DNA from 4 places in the Parageobacillus sp. KH3-4 genome. Region 3 is predicted to be linked to each of the others. Evidence: predicted binding sites of a transcription regulator. Region 3 holds the regulator's gene; each other region holds the start of a gene.
What was found. Region 3 encodes Rex, which represses fermentation and respiration genes when NADH is low (regulators of the CRP and FNR family bind a similar motif). Its sites were predicted from a motif close to TTGTGAAATATTTCACAA; they were not measured.
Positions count from the first base shown of each region.

Region 1: a site for Rex is predicted at 2,370-2,387, ahead of MWM02_RS16520 (L-lactate dehydrogenase). Genes of this name have one in related genera too.
Region 2: a site for Rex is predicted at 1,599-1,616, ahead of MWM02_RS10450 (hemerythrin domain-containing protein). Genes of this name have one in related genera too.
Region 4: a site for Rex is predicted at 2,442-2,459, ahead of pflB (formate C-acetyltransferase). Genes of this name have one in related genera too.

Region 1 covers NZ_AP025627.1:3,256,915-3,261,166, forward strand. Annotated here, with positions in the region: gene MWM02_RS16515 (L-lactate permease) at 1-1,335, opposite strand, end outside; gene MWM02_RS16520 (L-lactate dehydrogenase) at 1,372-2,334, opposite strand; gene MWM02_RS16525 (ABC transporter permease) at 2,609-3,394, opposite strand; gene MWM02_RS16530 (ABC transporter permease) at 3,398-4,189, opposite strand; gene MWM02_RS16535 (ABC transporter ATP-binding protein) at 4,182-4,252, opposite strand, start outside.
Region 2 covers NZ_AP025627.1:2,026,109-2,030,360, reverse strand. Annotated here, with positions in the region: gene MWM02_RS10460 (hypothetical protein) at 1-180, shown strand, start outside; gene MWM02_RS10455 (uroporphyrinogen-III synthase) at 298-1,104, shown strand; gene MWM02_RS10450 (hemerythrin domain-containing protein) at 1,674-2,210, shown strand; gene narI (respiratory nitrate reductase subunit gamma) at 2,343-3,047, opposite strand; gene narJ (nitrate reductase molybdenum cofactor assembly chaperone) at 3,051-3,599, opposite strand; gene narH (nitrate reductase subunit beta) at 3,619-4,252, opposite strand, start outside.
Region 3 covers NZ_AP025627.1:3,562,008-3,566,259, forward strand. Annotated here, with positions in the region: gene groES (co-chaperone GroES) at 1-26, opposite strand, end outside; gene MWM02_RS18050 (CPBP family intramembrane glutamic endopeptidase) at 301-1,041, shown strand; gene MWM02_RS18055 (YdiK family protein) at 1,038-1,223, shown strand; gene tatC (twin-arginine translocase subunit TatC) at 1,236-1,982, opposite strand; gene tatA (twin-arginine translocase TatA/TatE family subunit) at 2,003-2,158, opposite strand; gene MWM02_RS18070 (redox-sensing transcriptional repressor Rex) at 2,174-2,812, opposite strand; gene moaC (cyclic pyranopterin monophosphate synthase MoaC) at 2,802-3,323, opposite strand; gene MWM02_RS18080 (ABC-F family ATP-binding cassette domain-containing protein) at 3,442-4,252, shown strand, end outside.
Region 4 covers NZ_AP025627.1:3,756,140-3,760,391, forward strand. Annotated here, with positions in the region: gene MWM02_RS19025 (TrmH family RNA methyltransferase) at 41-754, opposite strand; gene MWM02_RS19030 (amino acid permease) at 952-2,343, shown strand; gene pflB (formate C-acetyltransferase) at 2,577-4,252, shown strand, end outside.

The DNA.
Region 1 (4,252 bases), 310 kb from region 3:
CCATCCCAATAACGGGGAAACGAACGGAAATGCGCCTCCTGTCTTCGCTAATGCTAAACCGATCGTAGAGGATAAACCTGCATAGTTCGCTAAATTGGCAAATCCCATGATCAAACAAATGGTCAATACAGGAATATATAGCTCTTTACATGTTTCTTTTAAACTTTGCATTCCCTCAGCGAACGTCATGTTTCTACTGAACATCACTGTCAACAGCGCCGCTAATAAAATCGCCGTGCCTGTGGCTGACACAAGATCTAGCTTAAATATTGCATCTAATGCAGTCTGTGCCGGCGCCACCGGAGGAGTTTTTACGACTTCGCCATGCAAAAATGGTACTTTAAACAAAAGCGTCGTTTGATGAAGCGCTCCTCCCTCAGCAAACAGAGCTTTAAAACCAGGCAGACTCCATATAATAACGATTACCGTTAAAATATAAAACGGAGACCAAGCACTAATGATTTCTTTCAAGCTGTATTTCGATTTCTCTGCAACTTCTTCATCTTGGTGAATTCGATATATATGCGACGGCTGCCATTTTCTTAAGAAAATAGTTAGTGCCCCCATACTGACAAGCGCTGCTAAAATATTGGCCAATTCAGGCCCAAGCACAATGATGGTAAATGCTTGTACAATGGTATAACTTCCGCTTACCACTAAAAGAGCGGGCAACGTCTCTTTAATCCCTTTCCATTTATCCAAAATAAACACTAATAAGAATGGAATGAGAAACGTAATAAACGGCAAAATCCAAGCGAGTGTACGGGATAATTCAATCGGAGTTAAATCTCCCATTTGCGCTCCGACAATCACCGGAATTCCAATCGCACCAAACGCGCCAGATGCAGCATTGGCAATTAAGCAAAGAGCAGCGGCTTTTAATGGATGAAATCCTAGTTCAGCAAGTAAAGCGGCAGAAATAGCAATCGGAACGCCAAATCCTGCAGCCCCTTCTAAAAAAGCGTTAAAGCTAAAACCAATGAGCAACAGTTGAAGCCGCTGATCCTCCGAAATGTTTGCAATACTCCCGCGGATAATATCAAATTTCCCCGTTTTCACAGCAATCTTATATAGCCAGACAGCCATGATCACAATATAGCCTATCGGCCATAAACCGTTCGCGATTCCATAGATGGAAGCAGCGATCGCCTTTGAAATCGGCATATGAAAAAACAACACAGCTGTCACTAACCCAAAACAAAGAGTGAGAAAAGCAGCTTTTACTCCCTTCATCTTAAACAACGTTAAACATAATAAAAACAAAATAATGGGGAGCGCTGCAATGAATGCAGAAAGATATGCGTTATGAAAAGGATCATAATGTTGTATCCACATGATGATTTCACCTTGTTGTTATTCGAAGTCAGTATTTTATAACTTGGCTTCTTCAAAATAACGGGAAAGAATGTCTTTTAATACAGTGACGCTATGATGAAATTGCTGTTGTTCTGTTTCATTTAGCTTCAATTCCATTACCTCGCGGATACCGCTTCGGTTAATAACAGCAGGCACACCGATATAAACGTTTTGTTCACCATATTGCCCGTCTAGATGAGCAGAAACGGTTAAGATGGCATTTTCATTGTGCAAAATAGCACGCGTAATGCGGACTAGCCCCATTGCAATGCCGTAATACGTTGCACCTTTTTTCTCAATGATTTGATATGCCGCATCACGAACATTAACAAAGATATTGTCTAAATCCTCTTTTCTATAGTTATCGTTCTGCGCCAATATTTGCTCAACTGGAATGCTTCCAATTTCCGCATGGCTCCAAACAGGCAACTCTGTATCCCCATGCTCTCCAATAATATACGCATGTACATTAGTTGGAGCCACTTGAAAGTATTCGCTTAGCAAAAAGCGGAATCTTGCTGTATCAAGAATCGTTCCTGAGCCGATCACCCGTTCTTTCGGTAATCCGCTAAATTTCCAAGTAGCATATGTTAAAATATCTACCGGATTCGTTGCAACAAGAAAAATGCCATCAAACCCTGATTTCATAACAGAATCGACAATTGTTTTAAAGATATTGATGTTTTTGTCAACAAGATCCAATCTAGTTTCTCCTGGCTTTTGGTTTGCCCCTGCGCAAATCACCACTAAATCAGCATCTTGGCAATCTTGATAATCTCCGTGCCATATATTCATCGGCTTCGGCGCAAATACTTTTCCGTGATTTAAGTCCATCACATCGCCTTTCGCCTTTTCTTTATTGACATCAATCAGCACTAATTCATCGGCTATTCCTTGATTCACAAGGGCAAATGCATAGCTGGACCCAACAAATCCCGTTCCTATAACTGCCACTCGGTTCACGCCTTGTTGTTTCATCATCGTTGTCTGTCATCCTTTCTAAGAAAGTTAATTTGTGAATTTATTCACAATTATATTGTGCATTATTTCACATTTTTTATCAAGTATCAACTATAAGAGAAATTTGTCTTTTTTGTTAACGTTATATCACCACGCCCGATTCATCATCATATACAGCAAGTAATCCACAAAAAAAGGTCTGTCATTATATTCTCCGCGATACATACTACATATACTCATTTTGATAAAAAATAAGAGGGCGATCCTTACTTCCTTCCAGATCTCCCTCTTTTTAATTCCCCGCTCCGCGATATCGTTTAACTCCCGCATTCCACAAACACACAGCAACCGCAAAAAAGATAACACCCATAACCGGAGTCAAAAACGCATATCCGTGCCATTCTTTTTTGCCGAGAAAATACGAGGCCGGATACACGCCGACGAACGCAAACGGCAAAATCCACGTTAAAATATAGCGGACGACGCGATGATAAATATCAATCGGATAGCGCCCGTAGTTGCTGATGTTGTACATCATCGGCATGATCGATGTGCGAGCGTCGGACCAAAAGCTGATCGTCGCCAATGATACAAATACTCCCGCGTAAATAAGCGCTCCTCCTAGCACGAACAAAATAAGCAAAAAAATATCATACCAATGCAGCGAAAGATGCAAGCGCGCACCCGCATACACCATAATGATTATGCCGGTGACTCCGCCAAGAAGCGACTCCAACTCCATCCGCTCGAGAACGACTTGAAACAGGCTGTGCACCGGACGCGTCAACACGCGGTCCATTTCTCCGCGCACAATATAGCGCTCATTAAAATCCCAAATGTTAAAAAATGCTCCGAACACCGCATATGGCACTAAGAAAAAGCCGTAAATAAACAAAATTTCATCGCGCGTCCATCCGTGCAATAGCGGCGTATGCCCAAACACAACGAGAAGAAAAACAAGATTGGCGGCCTGTGACATCAAATCAGAAACAAACTCGACAAGCAAATCGGCGCGATATTGCAACTTTGTTTTCATGTATTGCGCCATATATTGAAAAAAGACCGATACGTAAAACACGACTCACCCTCCTTGAACGACAAGCTGCTTTTTCGCCGCTTTCCATAACAGCCGAATCGGGATGAGCAACAGTGCGCACCATATGAGTTGAAATAAAAGTCCGTCGATGATTGCTTGCCCCCGGAAGCTTTCTGTCACAATCATGCTTGGAATATAGCTGATCCCTTGAAACGGGAAGTATTTCATCACCGCTTGCGCCCAGTCCGGATAAAAGTTAATTGGTAAAATCAATCCGGAAAAAAGATCAATGACGAACCGTTTTGCCCGCAGCAAACCTTCGTTGTTGAGAGTAAAAAATGTCACAATTCCTGCAAGCAAATTCAATTCCGAGTTAATAATAAAACTAAAGGCAATCGACAATGTGAAAAACATCCATGTATGAACATCGGTTGGAAAACGAAGCGGCAAAAATAAAGCGACAAGGAACACTCCCGGAAGCGAAAGAAACAATAAGCGAAAAATTCCTTCCCCCAACCCTTGCATCGTTTTCATTCCGAGATAACTGTAAGGGCGGATGAGTTCGGTCGCCACTTTTCCTTCGCGAATCTCCATCGCGATTTCACGGTCGATATTATTGAAATAAAACGCCCGCGCCATCCACGAGATGGCGACATATGTCGTCATTTGCTCCATCGACATGCCTTGCATCGTCTGTTTTCCGCCGTAGATCGCCGACCAAAGAAAATAGTACGCCGCGATATTAATGGCGTAAATAAGAATGCCGGTGTAATAGTTTGTTCGGTACGCCAGCATCATTAAAAAACGGATGCGGATCATCTCAATGTATTTATCCATGCACCACACCTTCCTCGTAGATGTTGCGGATAATTTCTTCTGTAGAAATTTCGTTAATGTTCA
Region 2 (4,252 bases), 1.5 Mb from region 3:
GATCGCGGGGAAGCTACGTTTCTGCCTGTCAAATTATATAAAGATGCCCGTAAATTGTTTGTGTATAACCGGAAAATGAAGCTTATCAATATCTGCTTAGATCACGTCATTTCCATTGAACCGACTCGTATTTACGGGTCGTTTGATATAAGGAAAGAACAGGTAGTACATATGCATTAAGTGATGAAGCGAGCGGCCTTTTTTAATAAGGAGGCCGCTCGTTTTTATATATATTGCATAGCGGCAAGGTAGTATTTTACAATGAAAGTATTCGCAATTGGTAGAGGGGGATGAAACATGCGTGGAAAGCGTATCGTCTTATGTGCATCAAGAAAATTGGAGGAAATGACGACACTTATTGAGAAACAAGGAGGAATTGCGCTTGTGCGTCCAGCGCAAGGAACGGTATTTTCTAAAGAAGGAGAACTGGAAGACGAAATTCGCGCTGTGATCGCGATGCACCCGGACTGGCTTATTTTTACAACCGGTGTAGGAGTGGAAACATTGCTTCAGGCGGCAGAACGAGGCGGGATAAAAGAGGAATGGGTGAAAACGATCCAACAAGCGAACGTAGCGGCTCGTGGATACAAAACGGTTGCGGCGTTAAAAAAGATAGATATTTCTCCCGTAGCTGTTAGCGACGATGGCACAACTAAAGGACTGATTCGCTCGCTCAAGGAGTATTCCTTTGCGGAAAAGAAAGTGGTTGTCCAATTGCATGGAGATACGGCTCCGACATTAAAAAAATTCCTTGCAGAAAACGGCGCAGCATATACGGAACTGCTTCCATACCGCCATGTCGCTCCGGATAGGGAAGTGCTCGAAAAGCTGTATGAGGAAGTCGTTCATCGGGAAGTGGATGCCGTTTGTTTTACGGCGGCAATCCAAGTTCGCTTTTTATTTTCATTTGTAAAAGAACAAAAGGATATTGAATTGTTCCGGAGAGCATTGAATGAAGATGTGATCGCGTGTGCGGTCGGAAAAGTAACGGCGGAAGCGCTCCAAGAGGAAGGGATTGCCCGCGTTGTTGCCCCGGAACTGGAGAGGATGGGGGCAATGATTGTGACGTTATCGCAATATTTCGAACGCCAGTTGCAGAAATAAAACATTTTATTTCCAGACTATGTATAACATGACCGCTTTCACATAGACAGCGCTTAAGGACACGATTCCTTAAGCGTTTTTTATTATACGTAAGCATTTTATGATGGTCACAGGCGCCGGCGGGCGGCACGGACATCGAAATGGGCTCGTCACCGGAGCCGCCCTGCACAACCAATAAATTAATGCTTATTGAGTATGACAATGAAGGGAGATATAAACACCGGCTCGCAAATGTCCTATTCAACGCGGAAAAACGAAGATTACATATGATACGAAAGAGAAAAATCGCCGCATTCCGTTTAAGCGAAAGGTTGAAATATATGGGAAAAACGAAGCATTTACTAAAAGAGGAAAGCCGCGATCTTTTACTAGATTAGAGCAAGAGGTAGAGTGTGAATGGCGCGTTCGGAAAGCGAAGCACGACGTTCTTATTGATAAAAGCGCGGAACGATCACGCAGGAGACTCTTTTGCGTGATGTTTTTATTTGCGAATGGTGTGATATCGCTCACAACGTATTTGCGAAAAACAAGGTACAATCATGGCAAAGAAACAATAGGAGGGATGGAAGATGCATTCATTTTGCTGCCATATGGGTGGACAGGAAGAAGTGAAGCTATGCGCAGGTTTGCAGCGTTTAAAACAGGAACACGGACCGTTGCGTGAACAAAAACAGCGCCTGTTGGAACGGGCACAAGCAATCGTCGGCGACAAGGAAGAGCAAAATTGGCGGGAACGGTTGCTTGCGTTGCGGGAAAGTGTACAGGCATTTGTGAATGAACTAGATCCGCACTCCGAGCGGGAAGAAGGTGTGCTGTTTCCAATGATGGCGCAATATATCGGAAGAACATCCGGCCCGATTGCCGTCATGGAGTATGAACATGATCAGGCGAAGCAGCGGCTTGCTTCCTTTTTAGCGGAAACCGCGGAGCTTCCGGCAACGGTCGACCGCGACAGTGCGGCGGCGCTCGCCAATGTGGTGATCGACGCTTATCATATTTTAGCGGAACACTTTATGAAAGAAGAAAATGTGTTGTTTCCGATGGCTGAACGCCTGCTGTCCGCCGAAGAAAAAGAAGAATTGGCGGAAAAAATAAACCAAATATGAGAAAAAAACGGGATGTCTCCTTGATAACAGGTACATCCCGTTTTACATACACGCAAAAAATCTCTCGCCTCTGTAAGAAAAGAGGCGGGAGATTCGGAATTATATGTGAAAGGGGATTCGGACATGTTGCGATCAATGAATGTTATACGTCTGCTTCGCTTGTTTTGGCATGCGTTTGCGGTACACGACATAGCTTCGGCGCAAGTAGCGAAGCGGAAAGCTAAACACATGTACGAGCCGTGTAAACGGCCAAACGGCGAAAATGCCTAACGCCGCAATCACATGAATTTGAAATATGATTGGGACTTGCTCCATATAGGCTGGATTTGGCCGGAGCGCTAGGATGCTGCGAAACCATGGCCCGATTGTTGCCCGGTAATCAAAGCCGTTCGAATCGATATTGAACAGCGTAGAAGAAAGGCCGGTTAGGATGACAACCGCAAGGAAGAAGAGAGCGATCCAGTCGCCGCGGCTGCTTGTTGCCCGCACGCGTTTTACTGTTATGCGCCGGCGAATGAGGATGATAAGCCCGATGAAAGCGAGCAGTCCTGCCGGAATGCCGCCGGCAAGAGCAATAAGATGGTATGTTTCTTCCGATATGCCAAGTGTTTGGTAAACTGGTTCAGGAATTAAAATTCCCATGACATGCCCTACAAAGACAAACAGTATTCCCCAATGAAAGAGAAGGCTGCCGAGGCGTAGCTGTTTTTTTTCCAATACTTCACTCGATTTTGATGTCCAGCCGAATTGATCGTATTGGTAACGCCAAATATGCCCGCTGATAAAAATGGTTAAGGAAATATAAGGTAAAATCACCCAAAGAAATTGTCTGAGCACAGGTTACACACTTCCTTTCGCAATTGGCTTTACGCCGAGTTCTTCGAGTGCTAGAAAAATGGCGTCGAAAATGGCGGTGTAAGGACTTCCATTGGCAGCAAGATGTTTTCGAATTTCATCGATATTGTCCGCATATGTTTCAAAGAGCGGAACAACATATTGTTGTTCCGCATAGGCGGCAAACTCAAGCATAAGCGGCAAATAATCTGGGAGTTCCTGCTCGGTTGTATCAAATCCAGCCGCTTTATAGCGCTGTTTCAGCTGCAAAAGTTCCATTCCCCGCTCACGCTGTTCACCAGTATTCATGTAGGTAACGTACAAATTTGTTTTTTTGCCGAAATCGAACGTTTCGACATATTGTTCCATGCGCTGTCGGGCAGGGACGGCCTGGATTTCATGGATAAAAGTGGTGATTTTATCGTTGATCGTCTCATTTTGTACTGTGTTGATCATTTCCAGGCAATCGTTCAACAAGTCTGCCCATTCATCATCGGGATATGATAATAAATAGGATGTACATAAAAATACTGCTTTCATTTGTTCTCGATTCATCGTCCAATCCCCTCCCGCATTAAGAAAGCGTGCCGCATGCGCCGGGGCCGCCGGCGAATGACAAGCCGCAGCTTCCTTGTTCCGCATATAATTCCGCAACTTCTTCGCGGTGGGAGGAAGGAACGACGAAACGGTCATGGTATTTGGCGATCGCGAGCAAGCGATACATGTCTTCGATGTCTTGCTCGCTTAACCCGAGTTCTTCAATCATGCGGATATCCGGTTGCTTGTTCGTTTGCTTTGCGCGCATATAAGAGCGCATCGCCGCCATTTTTTTCAACGTGATGCGGATATGGGTCTCATCGCCGGCTGTCAGCAAGTTCGCCAAATATTCGATTGGGATGCGCATTTCATCAATCGCCGGGAAAATATCTTCCGCATTCGCTTTGCTTCCTTTTCCTTCAAACAGATTCATGATCGGGCTTAGTGGCGGAATGTACCATACCATTGGCAATGTCCGGTATTCTGGATGAAGCGGAAGCGCGATTTTCCAGTCGACAATCATTTTATAAATCGGCGAACGCTGTGCCGCTTCAATCCATTCATCTGGAATGCCTTCTTCTTTTGCTTTTGCGATCACTTCCGGATCATGCGGGTCGAGGAAAATGCCAAGCTGGGCGTGGTACAGCGCTTTTTCCTCTTCCACGCTTGCC
Region 3 (4,252 bases):
ACGCGATCACCTAATGGCTTTAACACGGAAAACAACCTCCTTAACATAATTTTCGCCGTTCTTATTAGCACTCGTCGATGTCGAGTGCTAACACACTTATAATATTAATGAACTTCTCTTTTTTTTGCAAGTAGGAAATACAAAAAAATAACATGTTTTTTCTCGTTTCTTCCCCTTAAATTATTTCATATTTCCACAAAATCTAAACAACAACAGTCGATTCTTTTTTGTCATTTTTTATAAAAGATATGCTACAATACGGAAAGTATCATTATTTTATCAGTAAAGGGGTAAGTTTCGTTGAAACGGCGCTATTGGTATGTCATTATTACGTACGTCATCATGCAGCTATCAGGTCTCGTAGGAGTCCCGTTGTTGCATTTTCTCGGTGTCGGAAAACATGCAAAAAATGACTTTGTCGCGGCGGAGATCGCCTCTGGCTATTGGGCAGTGATCAGCTTTTCCATTGCTTTTCTCCTCATCCTCTTTTTCTTGCGCGAGGATATAAAACAGCGGCACACCCGTTATGGTGTTCCGTTATCAACAGCATGGATGTGGGCTGTCGGCGGCTTCTTTTTGTCGTTGTTCGCTCAAAGCATTGCCGCCAATATTGAATGGCGCTTGCTCGGTATCGAGCCTGGTTCAGAAAATACAAAACGAATTGTCGATATCATTCAGGTCACACCATTATTGATGGTTGTCACTTCCATCATTGGGCCAATTTTAGAAGAAATTATTTTCCGCAAAATTATTTTCGGAACGCTATATCAAAAATATAACTTTTTCATTTCCGCGCTAGTTAGTTCGCTTTTATTTGCCATCGTCCATATGGAACTTGAACATCTGCTATTGTATGCGACAATGGGATTCACTTTCGCGTTTCTCTACGCGAAGACAAAACGCATTTTCGTTCCGATTTTTGCCCATGTCACCATGAATACGTTCGTCGTATTCGTACAGACGATATTTGCCGATGATATTGAAAAAATGATGCGGCAAACAGAACATATACAATTCATTATTTGGAGGCTTTTAGTATGATGAAAGGGTCACCATTGCAATTCGCGCTTTTCTATTTCCTTATGGGCATACTATTTACTTACTTGTCGATTCAAAGCGCCGATGAAACCATTTGGAATTTTTTCACGATCGTTCTTGCAATACTGGCTACGCTCGATTTTGGCACCGCAATTCGCTTATTGGTGCTCTACTTTAAAAAATAAACCTCCCGCGCATCACGGGAGGTTTTCTTGTTCCTTCTGCGCCAATAACACTTTTCGATAAGCCATTTTCGAAATCCAAATGCTAATTTCATATAAAATCGAAAGCGGAATCATGACAATGACTTGTGACAGCACGTCCGGCGGCGTAATAACCGCCGCCAAAATCAATAAGGCTAAATATGCATATTTGCGCACCTTCACTAACAACATCGGTGTAATCAAGCCAAGCCTTGTTAAAAACATCACAACGACCGGTAGCTGAAATACGATCCCAAACGGTAAGACAAGATGAAGTAAAAATTGAAAATATTCATTAACACCGATAACTTGATGAATGCCAAGACGTTCTGCCAAATTTTTCATAAAGCGAACAACAAAAGGAAATAGGACGAAATACGCAAAGCTAACGCCGGCTAAAAAGAGAAAAATCGAAATCGGGATGTAACTTAACGTAACTCTTCGTTCTTTTTCATACAGCCCGGGACTGACAAACGCCCAAATTTGATAAAGGAGAACCGGGGCGGTCAGAATAAACGCAATGACAAACGCAAATTGAAAATAAATTTTTATCGGGTCTGTCAGACGAAAGGCGTTCATCGTCAATTCTTTCGCTTCATCCGTCTGCTGCAAATACAAAATGACGGGCTCCACGAAAAAAAAGCTGGCGACAAGCGCGATGATAAAAAACACAACAACGATAATAAGCCGTTTTCGCAATTCTCCTAGGTGTTCATACACCGACATTTCTTTATCGTCCATATTTCAATCATCCTAACAAATCATAATTGATCTTGTTTTTTTTCATCCTCATCCGCCAGCCCTTTTGTCGCATCTTTAAACTCACGCAGCGATTGGCCGAGCGACTTGCCCAACTCCGGGAGTTTTTTTGTTCCAAACAATAATAAAATAACAAGCACAATTAACAAATATTTCACTTTTCATTCTCTCCTTTATTCGGCTGGATAATTTTTCAAGAAATAGACTAGCGATTGCAGTTCAACCGCCAAATCAATATGGTGGACGCGAATATGCTTCGGCACGTTCAAACGGGCTGGCGTAAAGTTTAAAATTCCTTTAATTCCTTTTTGAACAAGACGATCGGTAATCCATTGCGCTACGTGGGCCGGAACAGTCAAAATCGCGACAGGAATGCCCTCGTGAAGACGGGTTTCCAGCTCGTCCAAATGATATACAGGCACACCGCCAACTTCTTTCCCTATTTTCTTTTCATCTACGTCAAATGCCATCACAATTTTTGTGTTGTTGTTTTTCGAAAAATTATAATTTAAAAACGCCGTCCCTAAGTTTCCAACGCCGAATAGCGCCACTTCGGTAATCTCATCTTGATCAAGCGTCTTGCGAAAAAAAGACAATAAATAATTGACATTATATCCGTATCCTTTTTTGCCAAGCGCACCGAAATAAGAAAAATCGCGGCGAATTGTCGCAGAGTCGACCTTCACTGCCTCACTCAACTCCGCGGAAGAAACCCGTTGTTTTCCTGAAGCATGTAAATTTTTTAAAAAGCGGTAATACAATGGCAAACGTTTTGCAGTTGCTTGCGGAATTTTTGGTTGTTCATTGCTCATTCACAAATCCCCCAGCATGACTTTTTTCTCGTTGATAATGGCCTGATTTCCCACCTTTTTTTTCCACTAAATAGGTTGGACCAATGACCATTCCTTTATCTAACGCCTTACACATATCATAAACCGTCAGTGCACAAACAGAAGCAGCCGTTAGCGCTTCCATCTCTACTCCTGTACTTCCTTTCGTTTTGACTGTTACGGTAATCACCAGCTCATATAACGCTTTTTCTTCCTCGACATGCCAAGCAAACTGGATGTCGACTCCTTTTAACATAAGAGGATGGCACATCGGAATTAAATCCGGCGTCTTTTTTGCCGCCATAACGCCAGCTATTTGCGCAACAGCAAGCACATCCCCTTTTTCAATAGCGTGGTTCGTCATTTTTTCGTAAATTTCTTTATTGACGGTCACGCTCGTCCGCGCCACTGCTACACGAACTGTGTCTTCCTTTTCTGTAATATCGACCATTTTTGCGCGACCTTGCTCATTAAAATGCGTAAATGTTGTCAATGTAATCTCCTCCAATTAAAACTATACACTATTTTTCGTCATCTGTCTTTTATCGTTTTATTGCGATAAGAAAACAAGTTACGCTACACTATTATTGTTAAACGAGAGGTGAACGACAATGATTATCTTACAAGTCAATCAATTGACAAAATATTTCGGTGCTGACCTTATTTTATCGAATATAAAATTAGAAATACAATCAAAAGACCGAATTGCTCTCGTCGGAAGAAACGGGGCGGGAAAATCGACATTATTAAAAATTATCGCCGGCGAAATGTCTTACGACAGCGGGGAAATCATCAAACCGAAGGAAGTATCGATCGGATATCTCGCGCAAGATAGCGGGCTGCACTCCTCTTTATCGATTTGGGAAGAAATGATGACGGTATTCGCTCCGCTGAAAGCAATGGAAACTCAATTGCGCGAGATGGAGCGGCAAATGGGTGATCCTGACTTGCTCGCCGATTCTTCTCGCTACGAAAAGCTGTTAAAAGATTACGATGCATTACAAGAGCACTATAAAGAACAAGGCGGCTATCAATACGAAGCCAATATCCGCTCGGTGTTGCACGGTTTACAATTTTCGCAATATGATTATATGACAACTCCTGTTCAATCATTAAGCGGCGGGCAGCGGACTCGGCTGGCGCTTGGAAAATTGCTTTTAATGAAGCCGGATTTGCTTATTTTGGACGAACCGACAAACCATTTAGATCTCGAGACATTAACATGGCTCGAACAATATTTGCAAACATATCCTGGCGCCATTCTCGTCGTATCCCACGACCGTTACTTTCTCGATAAAGTCGCCACCCAAGTATACGAGCTATCGCGTACCACATTGAAACGGTACACGGGAAATTATAGCCGTTACTTAGAACAAAAAGCGGCCGAATACGAACGGGAGCGAAAACTGTACGAAAAACAGC
Region 4 (4,252 bases), 190 kb from region 3:
TCTTTCAAGAAAAATAAGCCTTCCCCATAACTAGGGAAGGCTAAAAAGAACGGCCGAGCCGCGCCTTCATCCGTTCGCGAGTGCGCGGATTCAACGTTTGCCACATCCATTTTTCGTATAGCTCCTTTTTCTCTTGAAATGATAAATAGTAGCGCTCGCCTGCCTGCCGGCGCGCCCGTTCGGTTACATCATACAGCGCCAGCGCCGCCGCTACCGATATATTAAAACTTTGGACAAACCCGTACATCGGAATCATAAACGTCGCATCGGCGACACGGATCGCCTCTTGCGACACGCCGCTATGCTCGTTGCCAAACAGAAGCGCCGTCGGTTGCGACACATCAATGTCGCAAAGGCGAATCGTTCCTTCGCCGAGATAGCTAGCGTAAACTCGATAGCCTTTTGCTTGTAAATCTTTAATCGCTGTTACAATATTCGATTGTTGCCGAAGCGTCAGCCATTTATCGGCATACCGCGTCACGAGCGGATTCGGCTGGAACGGTGCTCTCCCTGCCACTACATATACATCCTGTACGCCAAACGCTTCCGCTGTGCGCAATACGGCCGCTTGGTTATGCGGGTCATCGACCGCTTCCGTCAACACCGTAACATAGCGAGTCCGCTGTTGGAGTATGTCATACATTCGTTTTAACCGTTCCGGTAAAATCATTTCCCAAATAAGACGCATTTCTTCCGTTAACAATCCTTCTTTTTGCAGCTGTTCAATGAACGCTTTTGCTTCTCGCTCGTTCATTGCTATCACCTTCACTTTTCTATATTCCTGCTGTAGCCAGAACGAATCTCATTGTACAAAATTTCCGCCATGCAGGCAAAAGCAAATAATGTAAAAACATTAAATATTATTTCATTTCTGATATAGTATGTACTATTATAATTATGTAAACGCTTTTAATACATCATCCATTATTTTCATCAACAGGAGGAATGACGATGCAACCCCCCAAACATCAGCAACAACTACACCGCGGATTAGAGGAAAGACATATCTCTCTTATGTCTCTTGGCGCGGCGATTGGAGTCGGCTTATTTCTCGGCTCGGCCAATGCCATCAAACTAGCGGGACCAGCGATTTTGCTGGCATACGCGGTAAGCGGCGCGATTATGTTCTTTATTATGCGCGCGCTCGGGGAAATGGCCGTGGAAAACCCGGTGGCCGGTTCATTCAGCCGCTACGCACATGACTATTTAGGACCGCTTGCCGGTTATTTGACCGGTTGGAACTATTGGTTTTTATGGGTCGTTACTTGTATTGCGGAAATTACGGCCGTCGGCATTTATATGCAATTTTGGTTTCCGGATACGCCAAGATGGATGTGGGCGTTAGCTGCTTTAATCTTAATGACATTGATTAATTTCCTCGCCGTCAAAGCATACGGGGAATTAGAATTTTGGTTTGCCCTTATTAAAATTGTTACGATTGTATTTATGATTGTCGTCGGCTTTGGCATGATTTTGTTTGGAATCGGCAATGGCGGAATCCCCACCGGCATCAGCAACCTTTGGGAACATGGCGGCTTTTTCCCGAACGGCATTACCGGTGTATTAATGTCTTTGCAAATGGTGATGTTCGCCTACTTAGGAATTGAAATGCTTGGCGTTACGGCTGGAGAAGTGAAAAATCCGGAAAAATCGCTAACCAAGGCGGTCAATAGCGTATTTTGGCGCATTTTAATTTTCTATGTCGGCGCATTGTTTGTCATCATGTCCATTTACCCTTGGAACGAAATCGGTGAAAAAGGAAGCCCGTTTGTGTTGACGTTTGAAAAAATCGGCATTCACGCCGCGGCGGGAATCATCAACTTCGTTGTTTTAACGGCCGCTTTGTCTTCATGCAACAGCGGGATTTTCAGCACAAGCCGCATGCTCTTTAACTTGGCCGAACAAAAGGAAGCGCCGCCTTCCTTCGCTAAACTGACCAATCGCGGAATTCCAGGCGTCGCCCTTATCGTCACGGCGTTAGCAATGCTAGTCGGTGTGTATTTAAACTACGTTTCCGAAAAAGTTTTCCAATGGGTAACGAGCGTCGCCACATTTGGCGCAATTTGGACATGGGCGATTATTTTGCTTTCGCAATTGCGGTTCCGCAAACGCTTAAGCCCGGAAAAACGGCAACAATTAAAATATAAAATGCCGTTTTATCCTTACAGCTCATACATTGCTCTTGCCTTCCTTATCGGAGTGGCGGTTTTAATGGGCTACTTTAAAGATACACGAATCGCGCTTATCATCGGGCCAGCCTGGCTCATCTTGCTCGTTGCCGTCTATTATGTAAAAGGCATGCACAACCGTCATGCCCACGCTTCTGACAAAAAACAAGTTTAACGAAACAACCGCTCCATCCCTTTTATAGGGATGGAGATTTTTATTTTTTACATTCTTCTTCTCGATCTGTTACAGCTTTATTCATCATCCAATTCATATTGCTCAACATTTCACAAATTATTCAATAATAGATGGATCTAATAATCCAAAAATGTAGTATTGTATAGACGAAAACTGTTATATATATTTTTATCAATTTGTTATATTTACAGACGATTGGGAGGGGATCTGTTATGAAACAAGCTACTGCTGTATTAGACCCGTGGCGGAATTTTAAAGGGTCAAAATGGAAAAAAGCGATTGACGTCCGTGATTTTATTTTAAACAATGTAACCGTTTACTATGGGGATGAATCATTTCTAGAAGGACCTACAGAAGCAACGAAAAAACTATGGGAACAAGTGATGGAATTGTCGAAACAAGAGCGCGAAAAAGGCGGCGTTCTCGATATGGACACATCAATTGTTTCGACCATCACTTCCCACGGACCAGGTTATTTAAACAAAGACTTGGAAAAAATCGTAGGTTTTCAAACAGATAAGCCATTTAAGCGTGCATTAATGCCGTTCGGCGGCATTCGCATGGCGCAGCAATCATGCGAAGCGTACGGCTACAAAGTAAGCGACGAAGTGAAAAAAATCTTTACGGAATACCGAAAAACACACAACCAAGGTGTATTTGACGTTTACACCGACGAGATGAGATTAGCGCGCAAAGCAGGAATTATCACCGGTCTTCCAGATGCGTACGGACGCGGCCGCATTATTGGCGACTATCGTCGCGTCGCGTTATACGGTGTCGATCGTCTGATCGAAGAAAAACAAAAAGACTTGAAAAACACTGGCGCAAGAACGATGACGGAAGACATTATCCGCCTTCGCGAAGAAATTTCTGAGCAAATTCGCGCGTTAAATGAGTTAAAACAAATGGCGTTAAGCTATGGATATGATATTTCCAAGCCGGCACGAAACGCACACGAAGCATTCCAATGGCTCTATTTCGCTTATCTTGCCGCTATTAAAGAACAAAACGGCGCAGCGATGAGCTTAGGGCGCGTTTCCACCTTCTTGGATATTTATATCGAACGCGACTTTGCAGAAGGTACATTAACGGAAAAAGAAGCGCAAGAACTTGTCGACCATTTTGTGATGAAATTGCGCCTTGTCAAATTTGCAAGAACGCCGGAATATAACGAACTGTTTAGCGGAGACCCGACATGGGTGACAGAATCGATCGGCGGCATTGCCATTGATGGTCGTCCGCTAGTAACGAAAAACTCGTTCCGCTTCCTTCATACGTTAGATAACTTAGGACCTGCGCCTGAACCAAACTTAACCGTACTTTGGTCGAAACAATTGCCGGAAGCGTTCAAAGAATATTGTGCAAAAATGTCGATAAAAACAAGTTCGATTCAATATGAAAACGACGACTTAATGCGCGTTGAATTTGGCGATGACTACGGAATTGCCTGCTGCGTATCGGCGATGCGAATCGGCAAACAAATGCAATTTTTCGGAGCGCGCGCCAACCTCGCAAAAGCATTGTTATATGCGATTAACGGCGGCGTCGATGAAAAATTAAAAATTCAAGTTGGCCCTGAATTTGCGCCAATCACCTCCGAATATTTAGATTATGACGAAGTGATGCATAAATTCGATCAAGTGCTTGAATGGCTTGCCGAACTTTATATTAACACACTTAATGTCATCCATTACATGCACGACAAATATTGTTATGAACGCATTGAAATGGCGCTTCACGATACTCACGTTTTACGCACAATGGCCACTGGTATTGCCGGGTTATCGGTTGTCGTCGATTCGTTAAGTGCGATCAAATACGCAAAAGTCAAGCCGATCCGCGATGAAAACGGCATTGCCGTTGATTTTGAAATGGAAGGCGACTTCCC